DNA from 3 places in the Vibrio sp. 2033 genome. Region 2 is predicted to be linked to each of the others. Evidence: predicted binding sites of a transcription regulator. Region 2 holds the regulator's gene; each other region holds the start of a gene.

Region 1 (4,472 bases), on a different contig from region 2:
AGGCTGTTGAGTAAAGTGAACCACTTCCTCATCGCCATTTAATTGATTGATCAGCATGTTAGCGGACTTCTCACCTGCAAGGGTATAACCTGGGTCGACACTAAATACTTTAGGGAAAAGGAAAGAGAGCAATTCATTACCACCAACACCTGTCACAACCACATCTTCACGGCCTAACTCTTGAAGACGCTTAATCACGCCCAACGCGATGGTGTCACTGGCGCACACGATGGCCTGAGTGTCAGATTGAAGGACTTTCTCTACCAACTGATAAGCACTTTCATGGCTCAACTTACCCGTCTGGAAACAAGGTGTAATTTGTTTGCGTTGACACCAAGCTTTATAAGCATTTAAACGAGCTAAGCCAGTGGTTTTGTCTTCAGGGTCAACACCAATATAAGCAATGCGAGATAAAGATTGCTGCTCAAGATGAGACAAAGCCATGTCTATCACACCTTGGTTGTCGTAGTTGATCGAAGAAACCATTTGCGTGTCCATCGCGATCACGACGATACGATTACCCCACTCCGCCAATGCTCGCTCATCACATCCAGTAAAACCAAACACGATCACCCCATCGACGTTGCGACGTTTAAGCACATCCAAATGCTCATTGGTTTTATCGCGATCGAATTGGCTCTCCATGATCACCGCATCATAACCAGCGGAATACAAAGCATTGAGCATGGTACCAACGGCGCGATTTTCTGATGGTGAGTCTAAACGGGAGATGATAACCCCAATGACTTTTTGGCTGCCACCACGCATCGACTGCGCCGACTTTGATGGGACGTAGCCTGATTCACGAATGATTTGCTCTACCTTCTCACGCGTTTGCGGTTTTACCTTGGGATCATTGGTAAGCACACGGCTTACTGTTGATTTGCCCACGCCTGCCAATTTTGCGATATCAAGAATGGTGAGTTTTTTGCTCATAAGTGTTCAGACTAAAAGAAGGAATCAAACAAAAGGGAAGCAGTGGCTTCCCTTATCTCAGTCAGTAATTAAGATTACTTGTTTAAGTACGCAGGCACATCTGCAATGCTATCTAATACTACCGTTGCAATAGCTTCGCCCTGTTCCGTTACTGGCTTACCAGTGCGAACCAAAATCTTAGTGCCAACGCCTGCCGCTTCTGCTGCCATCATGTCTTCAGCTTTATCGCCGATCATCACAGATTTCTCCATGTCGATCTTCAAGAAGTCACGCGCAGAAATGAACATGCCTGGTTTTGGCTTACGGCACTCACAATCTTGCTTGTACTCGCCAATGCCATGTTCTGGATGATGTGGACAGTAATAGATACCATCGAACTCAACACCATTATCAGCAAAGTTCCAATCCATCCATTGAGTCAGAGACAAGAAACGGTCTTCACTGAATTTACCGCGTGCGATGCCCGATTGATTCGTCACTAACACTAGAAGGTAGCCTTTATCTTTTAGCGCTTTCGTCGCTTCAAAAACACCATCAATGTACTCAAAATCATGTTCGTCATGAACGTAGCCGTGGTCAACGTTTATCACGCCATCACGATCGATAAAAACAGCAGGTTTTGCCAAAACGTATTTCTCTATTAACTCGGTTTAATCAGATTATTACATACCTTATAAACTTCAACACTATCTAATTCATTCTTGGCCTCGACAAAACGGTTGATTTGTTGGGCAAGAATCGGTAAATCTGAGGGTGCCCTGCCGTCTACCTCCTGCTTGTTATCTATACATCTTCGTTTCAAAACAGAACATCCATACATTTAGACGTCTAGACGTAAAAATATCTATTGACTTCATTCTGCTTAACCCATAGCATCAACTGAAAATTGAGATAAAGCTCAACATTAAGTTCTGTCAAAGGCCGTTTTTGACAGCGAAGTTCCCCGTATCTTTGGGCAGGTTGAAACATGATAGAAATAAAAAACGTCAATAAAGTGTTCTACCAAGGCAGTAAGGAAATCCTTGCCCTGAAAGACATTAACTTACACATCGACAAAGGCACTATCTTTGGTGTTATCGGTTCATCAGGTGCTGGTAAAAGTACGCTGATCCGCTGTGTCAACATGTTAGAAGCGCCGACCTCTGGTTCCATCATCGTTGATGGTGTAGATCTAACCAAACTCAGCAAAAAACAACTAGTCGAAACACGCCGTAACATTGGCATGATCTTCCAGCACTTTAACCTGCTTTCGTCTCGTACTGTGTTTGATAATGTAGCACTGCCACTAGAACTGGCAGGTAAAGACAAATCGCAAATCACAACAAAAGTAACTGAGTTGCTAAAGCTTGTGGGCTTAGCCGACAAACACGAGAGCTACCCATCTAACTTAAGTGGCGGACAAAAACAGCGTGTGGCAATTGCTCGTGCATTGGCATCCGATCCTAGCGTGCTGCTTTGTGATGAGGCCACTAGTGCGCTAGACCCGGCAACAACTCAATCTATCCTTGAGTTATTGAAAGAGATCAACCGCAAACTCAACATCACGATTTTACTTATCACTCACGAAATGGAAGTCGTAAAAAGTATCTGTCACGAAGTAGCAATCATCGGTGGTGGTGAGCTGGTGGAAAAAGGCACCGTTGGCGATATTTTTGCGCACCCTAAGACAGAGCTAGCGCACCAATTCATTCGCTCAACGCTGGATCTTTCCATTCCTGAAGATTACCAAGCACGTCTGCAAGCAGAGCGTGTTGATGGCAGCTACCCGTTGGTTCGCTTAGAGTTTACTGGCGCAACCGTCGATGCACCGTTAATGTCGCAAATTTCTCGTAAATACAATATTGATGTGAGTATTTTGAGTTCCGACCTTGATTACGCTGGTGGCGTGAAATTCGGCATGATGGTCGCAGAGCTATTTGGTAACGAAGAAGATGACAACGCAGCGCTTGAATACCTGCGTAAGCACAACGTAAAAGTAGAGGTACTTGGTTATGTCCTTTAATACGATTTCTGAATGGCTGAGTTTAAACAGCAAACTACTTTTAGGTGCAACGTGGGAAACGCTTTACATGGTTGCGGTTGCCGGATTAGTCGGCTTTGCCGTGGGTATTCCATTAGGCGTAATCCTCCATATTACGAAGAAAGGCGGCCTACTTGAAAACACCAAACTAAATAGCAGCTTAGGCGCTGTCGTTAACATTGGTCGTTCTGTGCCATTCCTCGTCCTGATGGTTGCGATTATTCCAGTGACAAAAATGCTAGTTGGAACCTTTATCGGTACAACCGCAGCAATCGTCCCACTGACTATTGGTGCCATTCCGTTTGTTGCACGTCTTATTGAAGGTGCTTTGTTAGAGGTACCAACAGGCTTGGTGGAAGCAGCGCAGTCAATGGGGGCGACACCAACACAGATCATCACAAAAGTTCTACTACCTGAAGCAATGCCGACTATTGTTAACTCAGTAACGATTACCTTGGTCACTCTCGTTAGCTACTCAGCTATGGCGGGTACGGTAGGCGGCGGCGGCCTAGGTGACGTAGCCATTCGTTACGGTTTCCACCGCTACGATGTAACTATCATGGCCGTGACTGTCGTGATGTTGATTGTTCTAGTACAGATTATTCAGTCTATCGGCGACGCAGTGGTGCGCCGTGTAGATCACAGATAAGCATCAAAAATACAAATTATAAGGAGATAAAGATGAAATTTAGCCTTAAAGGCCTTTTGACTGTAGCAACGGCCGCCTCTGCTCTTGCTCTAGCGGGTTGCGGCGACAAAGAAGTAGACGTAAACAAAGTAAAAGTTGGCGTTATTGCTGGTGCTGAAGCACAAGTAGCCGAAGTTGCCGCTAAAGTAGCAAAAGAGAAATACAACCTAGATGTTGAGCTAGTAACATTTACCGATTACGTAACACCAAACGCCGCTCTGGATGATGGTTCAGTAGACGCGAATGCGTTCCAGCACAAACCATACCTAGACCAACAAGTGAAAGACCGCGGCTACAAACTGGCTATCGCGGGTAACTCATTCGTTTACCCTATTGCTGGTTACTCAAAGCAAGTAAAATCAATTGATGAAATTCAAGATGGCGCACGCATCGCAGTACCAAACGACCCAACGAACCTAGGTCGCTCACTACTGCTTCTTGAGCAACAAGGTTTGATTACGCTACGTGATGGCGTTGGTCTACTCGCTACAGTACGTGACATCGTAGGCAACCCTAAAAATATCGAAATCATTGAACTAGAAGCCCCACAGCTTCCACGTTCACTGGATGACGTAACGCTATCTATCATCAACACCACTTACGCAAGCTCTATCGACCTATCGCCAGAGCGTGACGGCGTGTTCGTTGAAGATAAAGACTCACCATACGTAAACCTAATTGTCGCTCGCGAAGAAAATGTTAATGCGCAAAACGTACAAAACTTCGTAAAAGCTTACCAAACGGAAGAAGTTTACGAAGCGGCAAAAGAGCTGTTCAAAGGCGGTGTTGTGAAAGGTTGGTAATCCCACTTTTCAAAACATGACTGAA
Region 2 (4,472 bases):
GGTGCAGTCAGCTCCGAGAGAGTACTGAACTCATCATGTAATAAAGCTAACAGCTCTTCTTTTGCTTCACTCTCCAACAAGCTTTCTATTAGCTCAGTTTGGAACTGTCTCAAGCTTTGAAGCGCTTCATGCGCAATTCGGCCATCTTTATTTAACCCTTCCAAAAACTCAATCAAGCGATTAGTGGTTTTTCCTGCAGCAGAGACGACCACAAGATCATTTTCTGTCGAATACTCCTTGAGAATACCCACAACGCGTAAGTAGCATTCTGGGTTTGCTAAGCTACTGCCACCAAACTTATGCAGCTGACGTTGTACAGTCATTGTTATCGTCTCCTATTACTGGGTAGCTTTAGCGAACGCTTGTTCTAAATCTGTGATGAGGTCTTGTGCATCTTCCAAACCGACAGACAAACGCAATAGTTGATGAGAGACCCCAGCCTCCGCCAGCGCCTCCTCACCCATTGCACGGTGCGTCATGGATGCTGGGTGGCAAATCAAACTTTCTACACCACCTAATGACTCTGCTAATGAAAACAGTTGGAGCTCTTTCACAAACACCTTTAACTGTTCAAACGAACCAGAAAACTCAAAACTCAACATAGAGCCAAAGCCCGTTTGCTGCTTTTTAGCGATGTCATGACCTGGATGTTCCGGCAGGCTTGGATGATAGATAGTTTTAACTAACGCTTGTTTCTGTAGGTAAGCCAGTACCTGCTGTGAGCTCTCTTCATGTACTCTCATACGAGCACCAAGCGTACGAATACCTCGCAGTGTCATGTAACTATCGAATGGTGTGCCCGTTGCACCAATACAATTGCCCCACCATGCAAGCTCTTCTGCATGCGCTTCTGTGTTGGTGATGATTACCCCACCAATTACGTCCGAATGACCGTTGATGTATTTTGTTGTGGAGTGGATAACAAAATCCGCACCTAGCTCTAAAGGTTTTTGGTACACGGGTGTCAAAAAGGTATTGTCCACCGCAACTAACGCGCCGACTTGTTTCGCTTTTTCACAAGTAGCTGCAATATCCACTACGCGAACCAGAGGATTTGACGGAGTTTCTAGCAAAATGAGTTTTGGTTTTTGTGCCAATGCAGCATCTAAAGCCTGTTCGTCTGATTGATCGACAAACTGAACCTTAAAATCGCCTTTGTTAGCTCGGGTATTAAAAAGACGATAGGTACCACCATAACAATCGTGAGGAGCAATAATGAGATCATCTGGGCCGAGAAAAGCGGAAACCCATAAATTTAATGCCGACGTACCGCAGTTAGTAACAACCGCTCCTTTTCCAGACTCGAGTTCAGATAGCGCACTTTCCAACAGTCCGCGATTTGGATTACCAGATCGTGTGTAATCATACTTGGGCACTTCACCAAAAGCAGGAAAACCATAGTTAGTGGAAAGATAAATAGGTGGAACGACAGCATGATATTGGCTGTCTGATTCAATACCAGTGCGTACTGCAATGGTCGCAGGTTTGCGAGTGCTCATGGGTGTATCCTTTCACGGGTAATGACTTCTAAATAGGAATGCGCTATATCTAATGAGTAACATAAAGTGATCAACACGCTTCCTTTGCTGTTATGTTCACTTTACTCGTCAAAAAATGAGACGTCAACACTTCTAGACGTCTATATGTCTTTGCTTATGGCGGTAAATGCAGCTAAAATCAGCACCTAAATTATTTTTAACCGATTACATAAATGAAGGTGTGCAATGGCTGACTGGAATGGCGAATACATTAGCCCATATGCAGAGCACGGCAAAAAAAGCGAACAAGTAAAAAAAATTACCGTCTCTATCCCGCTAAAAGTTTTAAAGGTGCTAACTGATGAGCGTACTCGCCGTCAGATCAATAACTTACGCCATGCAACCAATAGCGAATTGCTATGCGAGGCATTTTTGCACGCGTACACAGGTCAGCCACTTCCGACAGATGAAGACCTTCGTAAAGACCGTCCTGATGATATTCCAACAGAAGTAAAAGCGCTGATGACGGAAATGGGCATCGAATTTGAGTCATTCGACGAAGAATAAAAAAGCCTGATAAGAGGTTTCAGGTAATAACTCTTGCCTCGAGCCAAATGAATGACATAAAAAATGGGACGCAATAGCGTCCCATTTTTGTGTATCACATCTGAAAGATATATTACTCTGCCATGTAGTTTTCAGGCATCTCGATACGAGCTACACCTGAATTAACCGCCGCCTGAGCAACCGCTTTTGCAACACGTGGTAGCAAACGTGAATCCATTGGTTTTGGAATAATATAGTCCGCACCAAACTCTAGCTTATCAACACCTGCAGCCTTCAATACGGCTTCAGGTACAGGCTCTTTTGCTAGCTCACGAATCGCCTCAACGGCTGCAAGTTTCATTTCATCATTGATTTCACTTGCACGCACATCAAGAGCACCGCGGAAAATGAATGGGAAACACAATACGTTGTTAACTTGGTTAGGATAATCACTACGGCCAGTACCCATGATCAAGTCATCACGAACTGCGTGAGCAAGTTCCGGCTTGATTTCAGGATCCGGGTTAGAACATGCGAATACGATTGGCTTATCTGCCATCAACTTCAACGCTTCCGCTGGCAATAGGTTTGGACCAGATACACCTAGGAACAGATCTGCACCTTCAATCACGTCTTCTAGTGTGCGCTTATCTGTATTGTTCGCAAATAGCTGCTTATATTCATTAAGATCATCACGACGAGTGTGAATCACACCTTTGCGATCTAGCATGTAGATTTTTTCGCGCATTGCGCCGCATTTGATCAGAAGCTCCATACACGCTACAGCGGCAGCGCCAGCGCCAAGACAAACAATTGTTGAATCTTCAAGTTTCTTACCTTGAAGTTCGATTGCATTCAGCATACCCGCTGCCGTTACAATAGCAGTACCATGTTGATCATCGTGGAATACTGGTACATCACAACGCTCAATCAAACGTTTTTCAATCTCAAAACAGTCTGGTGCTTTAATATCTTCAAGGTTAATACCGCCAAAAGTGTCTGCAATGCTCGCAACAGTATCAACAAATTCATCGATCGTGCGGTGCTTAACTTCAATATCAATAGAGTCAAGACCTGCAAAACGCTTAAACAGTAACGCTTTACCTTCCATCACTGGCTTAGATGCAAGTGGACCTAGGTTACCTAGACCTAGAATAGCGGTACCGTTAGAAATAACAGCAACCATGTTCCCTTTTGCAGTGTACTTGTACACGTTATCCGGGTTTTGTGCGATTTCACGCACTGGCTCTGCAACACCAGGGCTATATGCAAGGGCAAGATCACCTGCCGTTTCCGCAGGCTTTGTCAGTTCGACAGCAATCTTTCCTGGAGTTGGATAAGCATGGTAATCCAATGCTTTTTGGCGATGTTCTTCTTCTGGAGTGGCTGCTTGGTGGTTGTCTTCAGACATGGACGTTTCTCTTTTTTATTTTTAGGTAAGGGGGCATAAATTCTATCGGATAGAAATCAAACTTCATAGGCAAGATTGCGAGCAATATCCTTAAAAAGCCGATAATAAAAGAGATTAGACCAGATAACGGGGTTAAGCACCTGATTTTCGAGTCAGGTGCTCTTTCTTATTACTATTATTGGAGTATGCAAACTCAGAAAGTATCGTTACTCTTCGTCCACGTATTGCGCTTGGAGATAATTCTCAATACCAGACATTTCAATCAAGCCAAGTTGCGTCTCTAGCCAATCAACATGTTCTTCTTCATCTTCAAGAATATCTTGGAAGAGATCTCGAGACACATAATCTCGAATGTCTTCAGCGTAGGCAATCGCATCTTTTAAATCTGGAATAGCCGCCATTTCAAGCTTTAAGTCACACTCGAGCATTTCCTTGGTATCTTCACCAATCATCAACTTACCTAAATCTTGTAGGTTCGGTAAGCCTTCAAGGAACAAAATACGCTCAATTAGATGATCGGCATGTTTCATCTCATCGATAGATTCGTGATATTCCTTGTCTGCTAGGTGCTTTAAGCCCCAGTCTTTATACATTCGGGCATGAAGAAAATACTGATTAATAGCGACGAGCTCGTTACCGAGCACTTTATTGAGATGTTGAATGATGATTGGATCGCCTTTCATGACAAAACCCTCCTCTTTGGCTTCATTTAAATGTAGAAGCAAATGAGAAGGTGTCAAAATGTAAGGCAAATAATTACTGCATACTTACAGCAATTAGCTGGCTTGTTTAAATTCCGTGTAACTAGTTTCCGCTAAAATTTCCTTGGCCTGTCTGATGCACTTACCACATTGGCTGCCCAATGCCGTGCACTTTTTGATTCCTTTAATATCTGTTACGCCTTCATCTATCGCCAACTTCCTGATTTTTTTGTCGGAGACACCATGGCAAAGACAAACGTACATACTCAAAAAACCTATAAAACTAATCTGTGACAAACAATATAAACAAGAATAGTTCTTGTTACCAGTCGCATT
Region 3 (4,472 bases), on a different contig from region 2:
ACAGACGGAAGTTTTGGCTATTTCCCGTCCTACACGCTCGGTGCGATGTACGCTGCACAATTTATGGCAGCAATGAAACAAACCGTCGATGTAGATGCGGTTATTCGTTCTGGCGACTTAGCTCCGATATTCAATTGGCTCTCGGAAAACATCTGGAGTAAAGGTAGCTTATTCACCACTGATGAGTTGGTAAAACAAGCCACGGGTGAAACACTGAATGCTAAACACTTTCAAGCTCACCTAAAAGATCGCTACTTATAAAGCGAAAAGAATAGAAAGTAAAAGCCCAAGGTTCGTATGTTCCTTGGGCTTTTTGTAGGCTCTCTATGTGTTATGCCAAGCTAGGGATGAGCCTAGGCTTGTACAAACAGTCCTCACCCTCTGGTCTAGTTTTAAACCGACGATGAAGCCACATATACTGGCTCGGACTTGCCATGATTGATGTTTCAACTATTTGATTCACGAATGCGGCGGCACGTTGATGATCCTCTTTCGGGAAACCTTCGACGGGCGCACTAATGGTTAGGGTATAGTGTCCGTCTTTTCCTCTTACCATCGTAAAAGGCACAATGGCGCAATCTGTAGAATCAACCAACAAACTTGTACCTGTCGTAGTACAAGCATTTTTAACGGCAAATAACGGTGCAAATGTCGAGCGTCGGTTACCATAATCATGGTCCGGTGCATACCAAACCCGCTCACCCGTTTTAAGTGCTTCAAGCATGGCTTTGACGTTTTTACGATCAATCAGTGTACGATTAGAGCGAGAGCGTCCCTTATACTGAAAATAATCAAAGCACGGATTATTGTTTGGGCGATAAACACCGGTTCCAGACTTTTTAATGCCAAAAGCTCGAGCACCTAACTCTAGATTCATTGAGTGTACGGCCAACATTAATGCACCTTTGCCTGACTTCTCTAAAGCCTCTAGATGCTCCATGCCTTTTATCGTGACGTGTTTGTTTACCCGTTTATCTGACCAAAACCATGCCATTGCGGTCTCAAAAAGTGCGATGCCAGTATTGTCGATGTTGTCTTTTAGAATTGCTTCGCGTTGGCATTTTTCCATATGAGGGAAGCAAAGCTCAAGATTGCGTCTGATCGTAACTTGACGTTTTCTCATGAATCGCATAGCTAAACGACCAATGTTGCGTCCCAAAGCTAGTTGAACTTTAAAAGGAAGGAGGCTAAGTAAGTACATCACGCTAATGATAATTAACGTTCCCCAGTAACGAGGCAAAAGAAATTCGGCCTTGAATGCAGGCTTTTTGTATTTGTTCATGTAAGTATTGTCAGATGTGCCCATCTATAAGTGATAAAAACAATGATAATGGACTGCACTTTTATCATTGATAACGCTAATAACATAAATTAAAGCGCGCGGATTCTATGGTTCTTCGACACACTACACAATAAGAACTTTGCAGAAATATGTAGGGAATGAAAAGCAGTAAAGATGAGTCGCCACGTTAACATCTATCGGAGTGATTTATCTACTGCCCTTTCCTAAAGTTTGAAGAAACATAACTTTGTATTTTCAATGCGCTAAATAATGTCTATTTTTCAATCACATAATGCGACTGTTATGAATACAACAATAAGACGTCATATCAATACTCGCCATTAGCGATTGAATTTGCACTAAAAAGCCGCAGCAATTTCTCGCAGCGGCTTCTTATTCACTTAACAAGTAGAGTGGCGTTATTCGTGCCCTACAGTTTTGGATAATAAATTTACGATCAACACACCAGCGATGATAAACCCAATACCAACTAGGGCTGGTAAGTCTAGACGCTGTCCGTAAACAAAGTAACCAACCGTCGCAACCAAAACGATCCCAGCACCACTCCATATGGCATAAACAACCCCAACAGGCATTGTTTGCACTGTGACGGAAAGCAAGAAGAAAGCGATGCCGTAACCAATCAAAACGACTGTGCTCGGCATTACTTTCGTAAATTGCTCTGTTTTGGGAATATAAGAAGTGGCAATCACTTCACATACAATCGCTATCGACAGCGCCAACATTGGTGGCATAGAGACAAGCATTTTGAACATAAGGCATTAACGCTCAACAGAAATGTAACCGACAACATGTCCGGATAATTAGGCCGCGCATTATACCCAACTCATCTCACGATGGAATACCACTAACGATGTTTACACACCATCACTTTCGCTTACTTTTTGATGACCAGGTGAAAGGCTGACGTTTTGGTGCTGACGAGAAATTTCAAAGTAGATATGCATATCAATCGGCTCAGGTGTATTGAGTAGCATCTTACCTACTTCACGTTGGAAATGACCATAATTACCTAGCTCATCCGTTAGTTCTAGGAGCTCGTAAGAGGCTTCATCGGCAAACATTCCATACGCATACTGATAATGACTGATATCCTTGCTCTTATCATAACCCAGCTTTTGAAGAGCTTGATCAATCTCTTCCGGCGTATAAATGTCTTTATCACCAAACGAATGCAGTAGCACGCAAGGAACTTCTTGAGCGATGCTCTGAATCTTTGTCTTTCTCTTGAAAATACCGAACATAATGTCCTCCACTGACGATGTTTCCAAACATGCACATTAATGCAAAATGGTGAGCTGATTGTTTTTAGTATGGCTCATTAATTTGAGACTTCCTTACTACGAAGTCACCTTCACATATTAACGTGATCGCATAATTACCAGCAAATAGTACACACTGCGTTTCAAACCTATCTCATCAGAAACTCTGCTTTAGTCACAATTGTGTGACAACCCCGAGTACGGTTTACCATAATGTAAAGAGTAGATTGAAAAGTCGGATTTCGTATCGACATCTAAACTTAATTAAGTTAGCTTTAGAAGTATAGACGTCTAGATTGACTATACTTAGGGAGAGAAAGTCGTGCCAATTAGAATTCCAGATCAATTACCAGCTACCGATGTATTAAGGACAGAAAACATCTTCGTGATGAGTGAAACGCGTGCAGCGAGTCAGGAAATACGTCCTTTAAGAGTACTGATCCTTAATCTGATGCCAAAAAAAATAGAGACTGAAACTCAGTTTCTGCGTCTACTCTCAAACAGCCCACTACAGGTTAACGTCGAATTACTGCGCATTGATAACCGCCCGAGTAAAAATACGCCAACTGAACATTTAGACACGTTTTATCGCCAATTTGAAATGGTGCGAGATAAAAACTTCGATGGCATGATCATTACTGGGGCTCCATTAGGTTTGGTGCAATTTGAAGATGTCATTTATTGGGATCATCTCAAAACCATCATGGAGTGGGCAAAAGATCATGTGACATCCACTCTTTATGTTTGCTGGGCTGCGCAAGCAGGGTTAAAGCTACTCTACGATCTACCTAAAAAAACGCGTAAAGAAAAACTTTCAGGCGTGTATCATCATCAAATCCATCATCAGTTTCACCCTATCTTACGCGGATTTGATGACACGTTTTTGGCTCCTCACTCGCGTTACGCAGATTTTTCGCCTCACTTTCTAGAAGAGCATACTGACTTAGACATTTTAGCGACATCGGATGTCGCAGGTGTGTACTTGGCCACCACAAAAGACAAACGAAATGTCTTTGTCACAGGACACCCTGAGTATGATTCTCACACTTTACATAATGAATATATCCGAGATTTAAGCGAAGGTATGGAGCCCGCTATTCCTGTCAACTATTACCCAAACAACAACCCAGATAACCCACCAATTGCAAGCTGGAGAAGCCATGGACACCTCCTCTTTTTAAACTGGCTGAACTACTGTGTTTATCAGCAAACACCGTACGACCTCGATCACTTCAGTGAAGATGCTTTCACTAAAGACGATTAGCTTCAAAATAAGCAAACAAAGCACTCATCATTACCGAAATGTAATATGTGAACCAAGCCGCCATATGGCGGCTTTTTCATAACAGTTTGCAAACCTGATCGCATAGTGTTTTTTCCTCAATAGGCTTTTGCTAAGTAATTCATATCATGCAGAAAGATTCAGGGATGTAGGGATAAAGAATGAAAACAGCAAAGCTCGGTGCACTAATATTATTGTCTCAGTTTGCACTCGTGGGTTGCGTGACGGTGAAAGAAGATGGAAGCCCTGTCGTTAAAGCCGATCCTGTGGCAATGGCAGAATCACGTATCGCACTTGGCTTAGGTTATTTAGACGGCGGTAACATGATTCGCGCGCATGATAACTTACAACAAGCCTTAAACCACGCACCTCAATACTATCGCGCGCAATTATCTATGGCTCACTACTACGAAACGGTTGGTGAAGATATTAAAGCCGAACAGATGTATAAACGCTCTCTACACCAACACACTAAAAACGGAAATGTGCTCAATAACTACGGTACTTTTCTTTGCAAGCGAGGTGACTTCGAAAAAGCCGATCAGATGTTTAATCGAGCCATTGAGCAGCCTTATTACTACCTTATTCCAGCAAGCTATGAGAATGCAGCTTTTTGCGCGCTAAA

The links. The regulator MetJ, encoded in region 2, represses methionine synthesis genes. The targets are predictions, from matches to a motif close to TTAGACNTNTANANGTCTAA.
Region 1: a site for MetJ is predicted at 1,757-1,776, ahead of metN (methionine ABC transporter ATP-binding protein MetN). Genes of this name have one in related genera too.
Region 3: a site for MetJ is predicted at 2,841-2,860, ahead of metA (homoserine O-acetyltransferase MetA). Genes of this name have one in related genera too.

Annotation. Positions count from the first base shown of each region.
Region 1 covers NZ_JAWOVC010000007.1:79,797-84,268, forward strand. Annotated here, with positions in the region: gene treR (trehalose operon repressor TreR) at 1-936, opposite strand, end outside; gene gmhB (D-glycero-beta-D-manno-heptose 1,7-bisphosphate 7-phosphatase) at 1,011-1,562, opposite strand; gene metN (methionine ABC transporter ATP-binding protein MetN) at 1,904-2,938, shown strand; gene R7P74_RS11690 (methionine ABC transporter permease) at 2,928-3,605, shown strand; gene R7P74_RS11695 (MetQ/NlpA family lipoprotein) at 3,638-4,447, shown strand.
Region 2 covers NZ_JAWOVC010000024.1:392-4,863, reverse strand. Annotated here, with positions in the region: gene R7P74_RS21445 (bifunctional aspartate kinase/homoserine dehydrogenase II) at 1-323, opposite strand, end outside; gene R7P74_RS21440 (O-succinylhomoserine (thiol)-lyase) at 339-1,499, opposite strand; gene metJ (met regulon transcriptional regulator MetJ) at 1,725-2,045, shown strand; gene R7P74_RS21430 (malic enzyme-like NAD(P)-binding protein) at 2,158-3,435, opposite strand; gene bfr (bacterioferritin) at 3,642-4,118, opposite strand; gene R7P74_RS21420 ((2Fe-2S)-binding protein) at 4,212-4,400, opposite strand.
Region 3 covers NZ_JAWOVC010000001.1:255,359-259,830, forward strand. Annotated here, with positions in the region: gene R7P74_RS01070 (carboxypeptidase M32) at 1-261, shown strand, start outside; gene R7P74_RS01075 (LpxL/LpxP family Kdo(2)-lipid IV(A) lauroyl/palmitoleoyl acyltransferase) at 332-1,282, opposite strand; gene R7P74_RS01080 (DMT family transporter) at 1,702-2,037, opposite strand; gene R7P74_RS01085 (DUF6559 family protein) at 2,161-2,547, opposite strand; gene metA (homoserine O-acetyltransferase MetA) at 2,888-3,829, shown strand; gene pilW (type IV pilus biogenesis/stability protein PilW) at 4,009-4,472, shown strand, end outside.